2 linked regions of the Longimicrobium terrae genome follow. The protein of the gene in region 2 interacts with the protein of the main gene of each other region in a pairwise test. Links are inferred from orthologs where the notes say so. Each region holds a gene or a part of one and is shown on either strand. Other genes may lie near its edges.

What was found. Proteins that work in one complex are often made in the same cells at the same time.
Region 1: the proteins of HNQ61_RS00810 (region 2) and priA interact in binary tests that used the Escherichia coli proteins (3 or more experiments, as listed by UniProt). The link is inferred for Longimicrobium terrae from one-to-one orthologs.

What each region holds. Positions count from the first base shown.
Region 1 is NZ_JACHIA010000017.1:104,750-110,027, forward strand. What follows is about bases 602-3,730. They hold priA (replication restart helicase PriA), read left to right. Parts: upstream 602-991; coding sequence 992-3,469; downstream 3,470-3,730. Other genes in these bases: HNQ61_RS21415 (hypothetical protein), read left to right, coding at 602-825; HNQ61_RS21425 (NAD(P)-dependent oxidoreductase), read right to left, coding at 3,542-3,730. In the rest of the region: HNQ61_RS21410 (hypothetical protein), read left to right, coding at 13-282; more of HNQ61_RS21415, read left to right, coding at 463-601; more of HNQ61_RS21425, read right to left, coding at 3,731-4,189; HNQ61_RS21430 (HNH endonuclease), read left to right, coding at 4,773-5,278.
Region 2 is NZ_JACHIA010000001.1:184,972-192,591, forward strand. What follows is about bases 4,634-7,545. They hold HNQ61_RS00810 (single-stranded DNA-binding protein), read right to left. Parts: upstream 6,443-7,545; coding sequence 5,825-6,442; downstream 4,634-5,824. Other genes in these bases: HNQ61_RS00800 (hypothetical protein), read left to right, coding at 4,634-4,895; HNQ61_RS28210 (HD domain-containing protein), read right to left, coding at 4,999-5,595; rimI (ribosomal protein S18-alanine N-acetyltransferase), read right to left, coding at 6,516-7,007; tsaB (tRNA (adenosine(37)-N6)-threonylcarbamoyltransferase complex dimerization subunit type 1 TsaB), read right to left, coding at 7,007-7,545. In the rest of the region: HNQ61_RS00770 (Leu/Phe/Val dehydrogenase), read right to left, coding at 1-387; HNQ61_RS00775 (DUF2513 domain-containing protein), read left to right, coding at 527-898; HNQ61_RS00780 (GntR family transcriptional regulator), read left to right, coding at 939-1,667; HNQ61_RS00785 (glycoside hydrolase family 16 protein), read right to left, coding at 1,676-2,293; HNQ61_RS00790 (GntR family transcriptional regulator), read left to right, coding at 2,579-2,974; HNQ61_RS00795 (ABC transporter ATP-binding protein), read left to right, coding at 2,971-3,900; more of HNQ61_RS00800, read left to right, coding at 3,897-4,633; more of tsaB, read right to left, coding at 7,546-7,620. UniProt on the Escherichia coli protein: Plays an important role in DNA replication, recombination and repair. Binds to ssDNA and to an array of partner proteins to recruit them to their sites of action during DNA metabolism. Acts as a sliding platform that migrates on DNA via reptation.

The DNA of each region.
Region 1 (5,278 bases), on a different replicon or contig from region 2:
GGAGGTCCCAAGATGCGCCAGATCAAGCTCGAGCTGAGCAACCTGCAGGTGGAGTCCTTTGCGACCATCGCCCCGGCGGCGGGGCGGGGGACCGTGCTGGGCCATGCCAAGACGTACGTGGAGAACACGGAGTGCTGCGAGACGTACGCGCCCTACGTCTGCGCGTCCGCCAACGACGGCTGTCCCACGCTGGTGCATGCCCTGACGTATTGCTCGCCGGAGTGCCAGCCCACGGAGCCGGGGGTCTGCGGTGGCGGCCCCGCCACGGATGCCTGCCTGTAGTTTCCCCGCCGGCGGAGTGGCATTCCCGCTGCAGTTTACGCCACTGGTGAACTGCGTGGACCGCGATGGCGCCGTCCTTCTCGCCCACAATCCGTTCGCGGGTCCTGGGATCGAGGTGGATGGCGCCATCCGGTGCAACGCGGTTCCGGAGCTCGGGGCGACGGCGAGTGAAGGAAATCGATGGCGAAATACGAAGCGATTCCGGAGTGGGGACCGGCGGAGGTAGAGGCGGCGATCGCGCGGGACCGGCCGGAAGAATTGCTGTACGCCGTCGTGTCTGCCTCGTTGTACGCGGAGGACGCGAAGTGGGCGGAAAGCGTGTGCCTGCGCTTGGCGACGCATCCGCATTTCAACGTGCGGGGCAACGCGCTTCTCGGTTTCGGCCACATCGCGCGGGTGCACCGGCGGCTGTCGCGCAGGCAGGTGCTGCCCCTGATCGAGGCGGGGTTCCACGATCCCCACGAGTACGTCCGAGGTCAGGCGTACGGTGCCGCGGACGACATCGGGCACTATCTCGGCTGGCGCATCCGGCGGCCGGAGTGATCGCAAATCATTGATGGATAACGACAGCCAGCCACGCCGTACGCGTGCTGGCTGTTTCTGTTCTCACGCCCCCTGTCGCGCGCTGTTATCTTTTGGCTTCCGGGAGTGACGCCGCCGTGCGCGCCGTCCCTCCTATTCCCTATTCCCTATTCCCTATTACCTGGTCTTGTTCGTCGAAGTCGCGCTCCCGCTTCCACTTCCGCGTACCTTTACGTACGCCGTTCCGCCTGAGCTGCGCGCACAGGCGCGGGCCGGCGCGCGCGTGCTGGTGCCGTTCGGGCAGCGCGAGCGCATCGGGTGGATCGACCGCGTGGTGGAGACGGCCGCCAAGCCGGAGCGCGCCAAGCCGGTCACGGCCGTGCTGGACGCGACGCCCTCCGCCACGCTGCCGATCCTGAAGCTCTGCCGGTGGATCGCGGACTACTACCTGGCGCCGCTGGGCCAGGTGCTGCGGACGGCGCTCCCCGCCGGGCTTACGGACTCGTCCACCGACTTCGTGACGCTGGCGCGCGACCCGGGCGAGGCCGCGCTTTCCGAGTTCGAGGCCAAGCTGGTCGCCTTTCTGCGCGAGCGAGAGGGACTGCAGCCGGTTGCGCGCGTGCGGCGGGTACTGGGAGAGCGCGCGTGGTGGCCCGTCATCCGCCGGCTGGAGCAGGAAGGAATCGTCCGCGTGGAAACGGAGGGCCCGCGCGTGGAGCCGCCCGTGCGCACCCGCCGCGTCGTACGCATCGCGCGCGAACTGCCGACGCTCCTTTCCCGCGAGGAGGCGTTCGGCCGGGCGAAGCGGCAGCGCGAGCTGTACGAGACGCTGGAGTCCATCGGCGGCTCGGCGGACACGGCGCACGTAACGACGGGGCTGGGCTTCGGCTCGGAGCTCATCCGCCAGCTGGTGAAGAAAGAACTGCTGGCGGTGGATGAGGAGATCATCCCGCGGGATCCCTATGCCGCCATCGCCGCGACGGCCGCGCCCCGGCTGAACCCCACGCCCGCGCAGGCCGGCGTCATCGACGCGCTCGTCGCCGCTACGCGCACGTCCGCGCCGGGGACGTTTCTGCTGCGCGGCGTGACGGGATCGGGCAAGACGCTGGTGTACATCGAGTTGCTGCGCGAGGTGGTTGACCGCCAGGGGAAGACGGCCATCGTCCTCGTCCCCGAAATCGCGCTCACGCCGCAGACCGTCGGCCGCTTCAAGGCCGTGTTCGGCGACCGCGTGGCCGTGCTGCACTCCGCCCTCAGCGACGGCGAGCGCTACGACGAGTGGCGCTCCCTGCGATCGGGGGAAAAGCGCATCGTGGTCGGCGCGCGCTCGGCCGTGTTCGCGCCGATGGAGCGGGTGGGCGCCATCATCGTGGACGAGGAGCACGAGGGCTCGTACAAGCAGGGAGAGGCGCCGCGCTACCACGCCCGCGAGGTGGCCGTCGTGCGCGCGCGGATGGAGGGCGCGGTGTGCCTGCTGGGTTCCGCCACGCCCGCACTGGAAAGCTGGGCCAACGCGCAGGCCGGCAAGTACAACCTGCTGGAACTGCCGGAACGCGTGGGCGGGCAGCCGCTTCCGCCCATCAAGATCGTGGACCTCAAGAAGGAACGCGAGCGGATCAGGAAGAGCACGGGGCCGCTGCAGGAAGTGGCGCCCGTGGTGGTCAGCGACGTGCTTGCCGCGGCGGTGCGCGATCGCATCGCCAAGGGCGAGCAGACCATCCTCCTTCTGAACCGCCGCGGATACGCGACGTTTGTGCAGTGCCGCGAGTGCGGGCTGGTGTGGCACTGCCCGCAGTGCAACGTCTCGCTCACCTATCACCGCAAGCGGCACAGGCTTACCTGCCACTACTGCCTGCACGAGGAAGAAGCGCCCAGGCACTGCCCGTCGTGCGGCGAGGATGACCTGAGCTTCAAGGGCGTGGGGACGGAGCAGGTGGAGCGCGCCGTGGAAGAGGCGTTTCCCTCCGCCCGCATCGCGCGGATGGATGTGGACACCACCGGCGCGAAATGGGCGCACCACGACATTCTGGGCCGCGTGGAGCGGGGCGAGGTGGACCTGCTGCTCGGCACACAGATGATTGCCAAGGGACTGGATTTTCCCAACGTGACGCTGGTCGGGGTGATCAACGCGGACGTGGGGATCAACCTTCCCGACTTCCGGGCCACGGAACGCACCTTTCAGCTGCTGACACAGGTGGCCGGACGGGCCGGGCGCGGAGTGAAGGGCGGGGAAGTGTTCATCCAGACAGCGCTCCCCAACCACTACGCCATCCTTTCCGCCACGGACCACGATTTCGTGGGCTTCGCGGAAAAGGAGTTCGAGACGCGGCGCGAGCCCGCCTATCCTCCCTTTTCGCGCCTGCTGAACGTGGTCGTGAGCGGGACGGAGGAGAACGCGACGCAGGCCGCGGCGGTGGAGGCGGCGGACTGGGTTTCCGGGCTGCTGACCGGGCGCAAAGTGAAGGGTGTGGCGCTGGTGGGACCCGCGCCGTGCCCCATCGACCGCATCCGGGGACGCTGGCGCTGGCACTTCATCCTGCGCTCCGACAGTCCGAAGACGTTGGGCGAAGTGGCGCGCTACTTCTACGAGAAGTACCGCCTGCCGTCCAACTCCAAGGCAGATCTGCGGCTGGCGCTGGACCGCGATCCCGTGGCGCTGCTCTGACGCGCATCGGGCGGAAAACGTAAAGCCCCGCTTCCAACCCTGGAAGCGGGGCTTCGTCCATCCACCCGACGCTCAGTACGCGACGCCGAACCGTTTGCCGACGTGCTGGGGACGCTCCAGTTCGTCCAGCAGGGCGACCGCGAAGTCCTCGAAGGTGATGGCGCTCTTGCCGTGCTCATCCGCCAGAAACTGGTCCCCCGTCGTGCGATAGACCCCGGTCCGCTCGCCGGGATGGATGACGGCGGCGGGGCTCACAAAGGTCCAGTCCAGTCCCTCAGCCTCCGCGCGGAAGACGGCGAGCGCTTCCTTGCCGTCCAGCGCCTCCGGCTTGTAGGCGTCCGGAAAGCCGGGCGAGTCCACCAGCGCCAGCCCCGGCGCCACTTCCAGGCTCCCGGCGCCGCCGACGGAGATCAGCCGTTTGACGCCAGCCTCGCGCACGCCCGCGATCAGGCCGCGCGCCGCGCCGGTGAGTGTGGGCGCGTTCCCCGTCGTTCCCGGGCGCGGTGAAATGGCGCTGATCACCGCGTCCGCACCCCTGGCGACAGCGGCGACGTTCGCCGCATCCGTCGCGTCTCCCGCCACCAGCCGCACGCGCGGATCCGGCGTCTGCGTCCGCGACGGATCCCGCGTGACGCCGACGACTTCGTGGCCGCGCTCCAGCGCCTCGCGAACGACCCGCTGGCCAACCTGACCCGTGGCTCCGAACAGCACGATCTTCATCGATCCATCCTCACGTTATCCTGATCAACCCCACCTCTCGCCGCGGATGGCTCGAGGCGCATTCCATCTACCAGTGCTGCAATCACAGGGCCGGTGCCGCGCGTGGCCGGAACCGGCAGTACGTTGGCGCGGCGCCCAACACCGGCGCTGGAACCGACGATCATCGTCAAAACGGCTAAGTGATTGCCAGGCAGAAGGTTGCGGACCGCTGCCCGCATGCCGAAAACCGGGCGCAGAGCCGGCGTGACAGACTCGCTACACCAGATGTGGTGGCGCGGGTTGACGAAACCTTCCACCCGTAGTCATCTTCATCTTGGCCTTAGCAGGTTCGTGCGCCAACTTTCGTCACTTCCCGGTTCCATCCGCGTCCTTCCCGTTGCACGGAAGGCGCGCGCCGGTGCAGGTGAACGGACGTTCGCACGGGCATCGCTCTGATTCCTCATCACACGCAGGCAGCCGGTAACGAACGCAGAACGCAAACGCACAACTCGCCGAAAGGAGGGGCGAGCACATGGGGTGTCTGGCACTCAATGCATCGTACGAACCGCTGACCATACTGCCCGTTGAACGCGCGCTCAGGCTCGTGTTTGAACACAAGGCCGAGGTACTGGAAGCGGACGACTGCCGAATCTTTCGCTCCGCCCGGGAACGGGTGGCGGCCCCGCTCGTCATCAGGCTCAAGCGGTTTGTGCACGTTCCGCGCAGATTCCGCCGCCAGGTGACCAACACCTTCCTCTTCGCGCGAGACAGCTACCGCTGCATGTACTGTGGCCGCCACAAGGCCCAGCTGCGCGGCCGCGAGTTCCTTACGCGCGACCACGTCGTGCCCCTGTCGCGCGGCGGCGAGAACACGTGGGAGAACGTGGCCACGGCGTGCTCGCAGTGCAACAACCGCAAGGCCAGCCACCTTCCGGAAGAGTGCGGAATGCACCTGTCGCGCAAGCCCAGCGAGCCCAACTACGTGGAACTGGTGTGGGCGGTGCGGCGCGTGACGGCCGTGCAGGCCAAGTACGTCGCCATGTTCTACGGCGACGAGGTGCTGGACGCGCTGCAGCGGCACGCCGAGGACGAGCAGCACGGTACCGCTCC
Region 2 (7,620 bases):
GTGCGCCGTCTCCTCTCCAATGAAATCCATGTCGCCCGCGCGCGTGCCCACGTCGTCCGCCGTCACGTACGCGCCGCCCAGCGCCTGCACCGCCCGGCCGTGCGCGCGGAAGAGCGCGGCGCGGTCCTCGATCCGCTCGGGCGCAAGGATCACCGATTTGCCGCCACCGGCGTCCAATCCCGCCAGCGCGCTCTTGTACGTCATCCCGCGCGACAGGCGCAACACGTCGTGCAGCGCGTCACCGGTGGAGGCGTACCGCCACAGGCGCGTGCCGCCGACCGCGGGGCCCAGGACGGTGCTGTGCAGCGCGATCAGCGCGTGGTACGCGCCATCGCGCGCCTCCACCACGCGCTCCCATCCCGCGACCTGGATCTCTCGCAACCGCATAGATTTCTCCTGAACCCGTTCTTGCAATCGGGAAGGCAGACGCCCACTCCGGTTGTCGAAGAGCTTGCGCAGTCAGCAGTTTGCGATCTGAACAGGTAGCGTTCCGCTGACGGCAGACCTCACCTAAGCCTAAAGATCAATGCGCAGAGATCTTGATCTCATCAGAAACCTGATGGTCCAGATGGAAGCTCATCCGGGAACTGAGCTACGGGATTTTACAGCGGTACCCCCCGACGGGGTATCCCAAGAGGTGCTAGACGCTCACCTCCGCTTGATCATCGAGTCAGAGTTGGTCACAGGGAAACCACTCGAAACCAACAGCGGCCTCTATGGTGTGTTCCTATTCCGAATCACCAGTAAGGGGCACGACTTTCTAGAACTCGCGCGCAACGATACCAATTGGTCGCGCGCCGTGAAGGAACTCAAGACCAAGGCACTTCCCGCAACGGTCGGCTTGGTGATGGACCTTTTGAAGAAGTCCGCGCTGAACGCGATTGGGCTTAGTGGCTGAGTTCACTGTGAACTTCGTTCTTCTCTCCGATGTGGAAGCGATGACTGATTCCATTGAGCGCGGCGGCCGGTCCGCGCACGTATACGATGGCCTGCGCGACCTGATCGTGCGCGGCGGGCTGGCGCCGGGCGCGCGCGTGGTGGAGCAGGAGGTTGCGGCGCGGATGGGCGTGGGGCGCACGCCGGTGCGCGAAGCGCTTCAGCTTCTGCTCACGGAAGGCTATCTGGTCGCCTCGGAGGGCGGGCGCCGGCAGCTTGCCGTCGCCCCGCTGCGCGACGAGGACGTGGAAGAGCTGTTCGGGTTGATCGCCGACCTGGAAGCCGCCGCCGTGCGCAAGATCAGCGAACTGGATGAGACGAGCCGGGCCACCCTGGCCGCCTCGCTGGGAGACGCCAACGACCTCTTTGGATCGACGGTGGCGCAGGTGCCGCTGGACCTGGACGGCGCGTACGAAACACACAAGGCGTTTCACGCCACGCTGACAGATTCACTCGCAGGGCCGCGGCTGGCGTGGCTGCTGGGGATGGTTCGCCCGCAGGTGGGGCGATACGAGTACGTGTACGGCGCGCTGCTGGAGGGCGCGCTGGGCGTGGCCACGAACGAACACGAGGACATCGTCGCCGCCGTGCGAGAGGGGGATGCCGTCCGCGTGGAGGCCGCCCTCCGCCACAACTGGCGGAACGCGAGCAGCCGCCTGCGCGGCGCCATCCGCCGGGTGCCGTCCGCTCCCGAAGCGGACACGGACGCGACTTCTCCCCCGGACGCCTGACGCGCGGCTCAGGACTCCGCGCGGATGCGGCGGATCACGAGCGCCCGCGGCTCGTGGAGCACGGGGCGCGTCATCCACCGGGGCCACCACGCGTTCGCCATCACGTACATCGGCTGATGCGGAACGCCGTCCGTCCACCGCTGCATCTCCTCGCCATCTACGGCGAAGCGCACCTCGCCGGGGCGCCACTCGATGCGGTACTCGTGATGGTCCGCGGCGGGATCGAAGGCAAGCGGCAGCGTGGCGGTGTGCGTCTGGACGCCGGCCACCCAAGTGGTGAACATCACCGTCCGGCCGCCGTCGTTGGGGATCTCGATGTCCAGCTCGTCCGACTCGTCGCTGCCGCCCTGGTAGAGAAAGAGGGCGGAGATGGAGCCGGGTGCCAGCGGTGTCCGCATCCGTGCGCTGTAAGTGCCATACCCGAAGCGCTCCGCCGACCGAAGTTCCCCGCCGTCACGCGCGCCCGGTGCGAGGACGAGCGACACCCCGCCGTCGCCGGTCCGCACGTTGTCCGCCCGCACCGAGCCACTGCCCAGCGGGTGCGTGTCCAGCCTCCAGCGTGCCGCATCCAGCGCATCGCCGCCCGTCACCCCGCCGAAATCGTCGTCGAACCCGCGATCATTCATCCGCAGCCCCATCCCGTTCCCGTCATCCACCGAATCGTACGACGTCCCGCTCGCAATCCGCGCTCCCGGCGGGGAGCGAAGGTGATCGCGATCGAGTGAAAAGACAAAGCCACCCCGGTCGTCTGCGCGGCTTTCCATGATCCATCACCCAATGGCCTCGAAAAGCGGCATCGATCCAGGTTTGGCGTGGACCAATGCTGATCACCATCGACAGCATCCTTGACGAAACCGGTGCACCTCACTAGTGTATTAGTTAACCAGTACACTGGATCACAAGGAACCCGCGTGCAGATCTCCATCAACACGGCCGATCCCCGGCCGATCTACGTTCAGATCATGGACGAAGTGCGGCGCGCCATCGTTCTGGGATCGCTGCGGCCCGAAGATCCGCTTCCCTCCGTCCGCCACCTTTCCTCCGATCTCCGCGTGAACCCGAACACCGTCGCGCAGGCCTACCGCGAACTGGAGCGGGCGGGCACCGTCTACGTGCGCCGGGGCCAGGGCACCTTTGTGGCCCAGACCGGCGCGGGAGAGGCCGAACGCCGCGACATGGTGCGCGGCGTGGCGGAAAGGGCGCTGGTAGAGGCGCACCGCAGCGGCGTCAGCGCCCAAGAACTGATCGAGGCCATCCGCGAAGCAGCGGCATCGCGCGAACTTCCCACCCTGGCAGGCCAGTCATGAGCACTCCCCTTCCCACCCGCCTGGACGGCGTGCCGCTGGCCGTCCGTACGCAGAACCTGACCAAGCGGTTCGGGCGCCAGACCGCGCTGGACGACGTGAGCCTGCAGGTGCCCGAGGGCGCCGTGTACGTGCTCATTGGCCCCAACGGCGCGGGAAAGAGCACCACCCTGAAGGTGCTGCTGGACCTGGTGCGCGCGGACAGCGGCACGGCGGAGGTGTGCGGCGTGGACCCGCGCACCCGCGGCCCGGAGGCGCGCGCGCAGACCGGCTACGTCCCCGAGCGCCTGGACTGGGGATACGGCTGGATGCGCGTGGGCCGGCTGCTGGAGCACCACGCCGCCTACTTTCCCGCCTGGGACCGCGAGTACGCCGCGCGGCTGGGGCGGATCTTCGGGATCGAGCCGGAGCGGAGGATGGGCACGCTCTCCAAGGGCCAGAGCCGGCGCGTGCACCTGATCATGGCGCTGGCCCACCGGCCGCCCGTGCTGGTTCTGGACGAGCCCACGGACGGGCTGGATCCCGTGATGCTGGATGAAGCGCTGGGGCTGCTGGCCGAGCACGTGGCGGACACACCGACCACCGTCCTCGTTTCCACCCACCAGGTGCACGACGTGGAGCGCCTGGCCGACCACGTGGGGGTGATGCGCGACGGCCGGCTGGTGCTTCAGGCCCCGCGCGACGTGCTGCACCGCGACCTGCGCCGCTACCGCGCCGAAGTGCCGGAGGGCTGGGCGGGCGCGCCGGAGCTGAACGGGGCCGTGCTGCGCCGCGGTGCACTCGGGCGCGAGATCCAGTGGACCATCTGGGGCGGGGAGCGCGACGTCGCGCAGCGGCTGGCACGCGCGGGCGCCGTGGTGCGCGACGCCGCCCCGCTCACCCTGCAGGAAGCCGCCATCACCCTTCTCAGCCGCAAGGACCAGCCATGACCGCCACCCTCGTTGACCGTCCGCCCACCGCTCCGGAAACGACCGCCTCGGCGCCGCACCCCCGGCCGCGGTGGACCGGCGTGGCGCGCGAGCAGCTGCTCACCGTGCTGGGCGCCCTGCGCTGGCAGACCATCCTGGGCGCGGCGGCGCTGGCGGCGCTCACCCTGATGTGGGTGGTGAGCCGCATCAGCTCGCCCAGCCGGCCGGAGACCGTGCAGTTCGCGGAGCTGATGATTCCCCTAGCAATGATCGCGCTCTTCACCCCGGCGGAGGTGTGGCGGGGCGAGCAGCCGTCGCGGCGCGGGTACTTCTGGGCCATGCCGGTGGACCGCACGCGCCACACCCTGCTGCGCGTGCTGGGCGGATGGGCGTGGCTGATGGCCGCCGTCGCGGTGTTCCTGCTCTGGATCGCGGCCGCGTCGTGGGCCACCGGCGGCAGCTTCAGCCTGGGAGATGTGCCTCTGTCGCCTTCCGGCACCGCCCAGCAGACCGCGGCGGAGTACGCCATTCACGCGCCCGTTCCGGCGTGGCGATGGCTCGTCCCCTTTGCCGCCACCACGACGCTGTACCTCCTGGGGAGCATCATCCCGCTCGCCAGCAACTATCCCTGGCGCTGGTACGGGGGCATCGCGCTGGCTTCGCTGCTCGTCGCGGCCCTGGGCGCGGACTGGAGCGAGCGGGCGCTGCACCTGCTGGTGCCCGGTCCGTTCGGGCTCGAGACGCTGCTGACCGGCGGCGGGCAGGCGTTCGTGGAAGGCTCCGTACCAGGGCAGGTGCGCGCCGTGCCGTACGCGGCCACGCCGGGAGGCTGGCTCTCCGCCACGGCGCTGTGGATGGGGATCGGCTTGATCGGCGTATTCATCGCCCCGCCGCCACCGCGACAGCTGACGCGGCTGGATCACGCGATCGGTCCCGGCGCCGCTCCCTGCCGGCCCGCTGTGGATGACGACAAGCCCGCGCCTGGATCGCTCCAGGCGCGGGCTTCTGCTCTGTGATACGGGTCAGCGGTGGATCGCGATCAGGTGGATGGCGGTCAGGTGGATGGCGGTCAGAGCTTCCGGCGCGGGACCGGATGCTCCGACGACGCGCGGGCGTCGGCTACTGAACGTTGTCAGCGGGCCGGAACGGTCCGTGAACGCGCGCCACCTCGGCGTGTGCCTCGTCGAACAGCGCTTCGAGCACGGGGCTGGCGCCGCGGCAGGCGGACACGATGCGGAGCGCGCCTTCCGCGTAGGCGCGGCACTTCTCCGGTGGCCAGCCGGTTGGAGGGTCGACCGCGAGCGAGCGCAGGTTCGAGGTCTGGTCGGCGATCTTGCCCCGCTTGACTGCGTCCGGCTTGCTGCGGATGCGCTCCGCCTGCAGGGTTTTGCGCTCCAGCAGCGGCATCCCCGCGAATTCGGGCGGGTCCGTCATGCCGTCGACGATGGCCGCCACTTCCGGACCGAAACGCTCCCGGATCTCGGCGAGGGTCACGCTGGAATCCTCCACCACGTCGTGCAGCCGCCCGGCCGCGCGCTCGCTGTCGGAGGCACCGGCGAGCGCCATCAGCGCGGCGACTTCCTCGAAGTGCGCAGTCACAGGGATGGAGCGGCGGCCGGACCGCATCTGGCCGGCGCACGCAGCGGCTGCAAACGCCGCGGCCTCAGCCTCGAGCGGGCCGACCGGGGCGCGGACGGCGGGTGTGGAAGAATCCATAGGTTGGACATGCCGAGTAGAGATTCGCGGAAATCCGGATCTCGATATCCGGAACGTCGCTTTACAGGTGCTGCCCGCGCGCGGGCGGGCGAAACCACGCGTTCAGCCGATCAACATCAGGAAAAGCGGGCAGGGGAGCCGAAGCACCCCTGCCCGCTTTCATCGTAGAGCCCCGCCAGGTCTGCGGGTCGCGCTCGCGAACAGATGAACGCGGGGCGAGGCACGCACGCTAGAACGGCAGATCGTCGTCGTCCTCGAAGGGCGGAGACTGGAAGTCGTCGTAGTTGCTTCCACCACCGCCCGCGCCGCCGCGACCGCCGCCGGCCGGCGCGCCGCCCCCGGAGCGCGGAGCAGCGCCGCCGCCACCGCCGCCGCGGGGCGCACCACCACCACCCCCGCCGCCGCCCCCGCCGCCGCCCCCGTAGCCGCCGCCACCTCCACCACCGCCGTAGCCGCCCCGGCCGCCGCCACCACCCCCGCCGGAGTAGCCGCCGCCGTCCTCGTCACCGCCACGGCCGCCGCCGAGCAGAAGCACTTCGCGGGCGCGGATCTCCGTCGTGAACTTGGTGACGCCGTCCTTGTCCTCGTACTGCCGATACTCGATTTCACCCTCGACATAGATGCGGTCGCCCTTCTTGACGTACCGCTCGATGATGTCGACAAGCTTTTCCCACGCCACGATGCGGTGCCACTCGGTCTTTTCCTGCGCTTGGCCGTCCCGGCCGTTCCACTTGCGCGTGGTGGCGACCGAAAACTGCGCCACTCGGGCACCGCTGGGGATGGACCGGATTTCGGGGTCCTGCCCCACGTTGCCGATGATCATGGCCTTGTTCAGGCTGCGAGCCACAGCTCCTCCTCAGACTTTGAAAGGTAACGCAGTGGACAACAGGCGCCTATGATAGGCCGCGCCCGTGACGGTGTCAAGGAAATGATTGGATCTGGAGACGCATAACAAGCGCGTCTTCCTTGGGAAGCGAGTAATACGAACGTCTTCTTCCCACAACGGCGAAACCACGGTGGCGGTAAATGGATTGCGCGGAGTGGTTGGTTTCACGTACTTCCAGAAAGATTTCCCGTCCGCCACGCGCCCGCACGTGCTCCACCACCGCGTCCACCAGCGCGCCGCCCACCCCCGTTCCCCGGGCGATGGGGTCCACCGCCACGTTGCCCAGTTCCGCCTGGTCGATGACCGTCCACGCCGCCGCGTAGCCCAGCACCCCGCGCTCGTCCTCCGCCACCAGCACGTCGGTGTCCGTGCGCTTGATCAGACCGCGAAAGGTGCTTTCCTTCCACGGCGTGGAAAACGACTGGTTTTCGATCTCCAGAACCCGCGGCAGGTCGGCTTCGCGAATGGGGCGGATTCCGTACGGCGCCGTGGCGGCCCCGGGGAGTTCGGCGAGCGGCGTGGACATCAGCCCGTCTTTGCGGCCGCCATGCGCTCGGCGCCCGCCGCGCGCACGTACTCCGGCTCCCACGCCGCCGCGTCCGCGATGCGGCCGCTCTCGGGCGCGTGCCGCGCGAGCCAGAGCAGCCCCGCGGCCAGCGACGCGTCGTCCCCCAGCACCGCGTCCGGGCCGAACGCCGCGCGCAGGTCGTCCGCGTACAGCACGGAGCCCTCGCCGCAGAAGCGGACGGGACCGTCGCCCAGCCGCGTACGCAGTTCATCCACCCGCAGCGCGTCCACCGGCAGCACCTCGTCCACCGCGCCGTCCTCGCCGAAGCGCCAGGCACCCGCGAACACCTCGCGGTTGCGCGCGTCGAACAGCGCGCAGACTGTCTGGCCGGGCACTCCCTGCGCCGCCGCGGCCGCCATCAGCCCGGACCAGGCGAAGAGCGGCACGCCGAGGGCGTGCACCATCCCCTTTGCCGTCGCCGCCGCGATCCGCAGCCCGGTGAACGACCCCGGCCCGCCGCCCACGGCGATGGCGCCGATCTGCACCGGCGCGATCCCCGCGGCGCGCAGGACGGCATCCACCGCCGGCAGCAGCGCGGAAGAGGCGTTGGACGCCGCGGCCACCGTCTGCT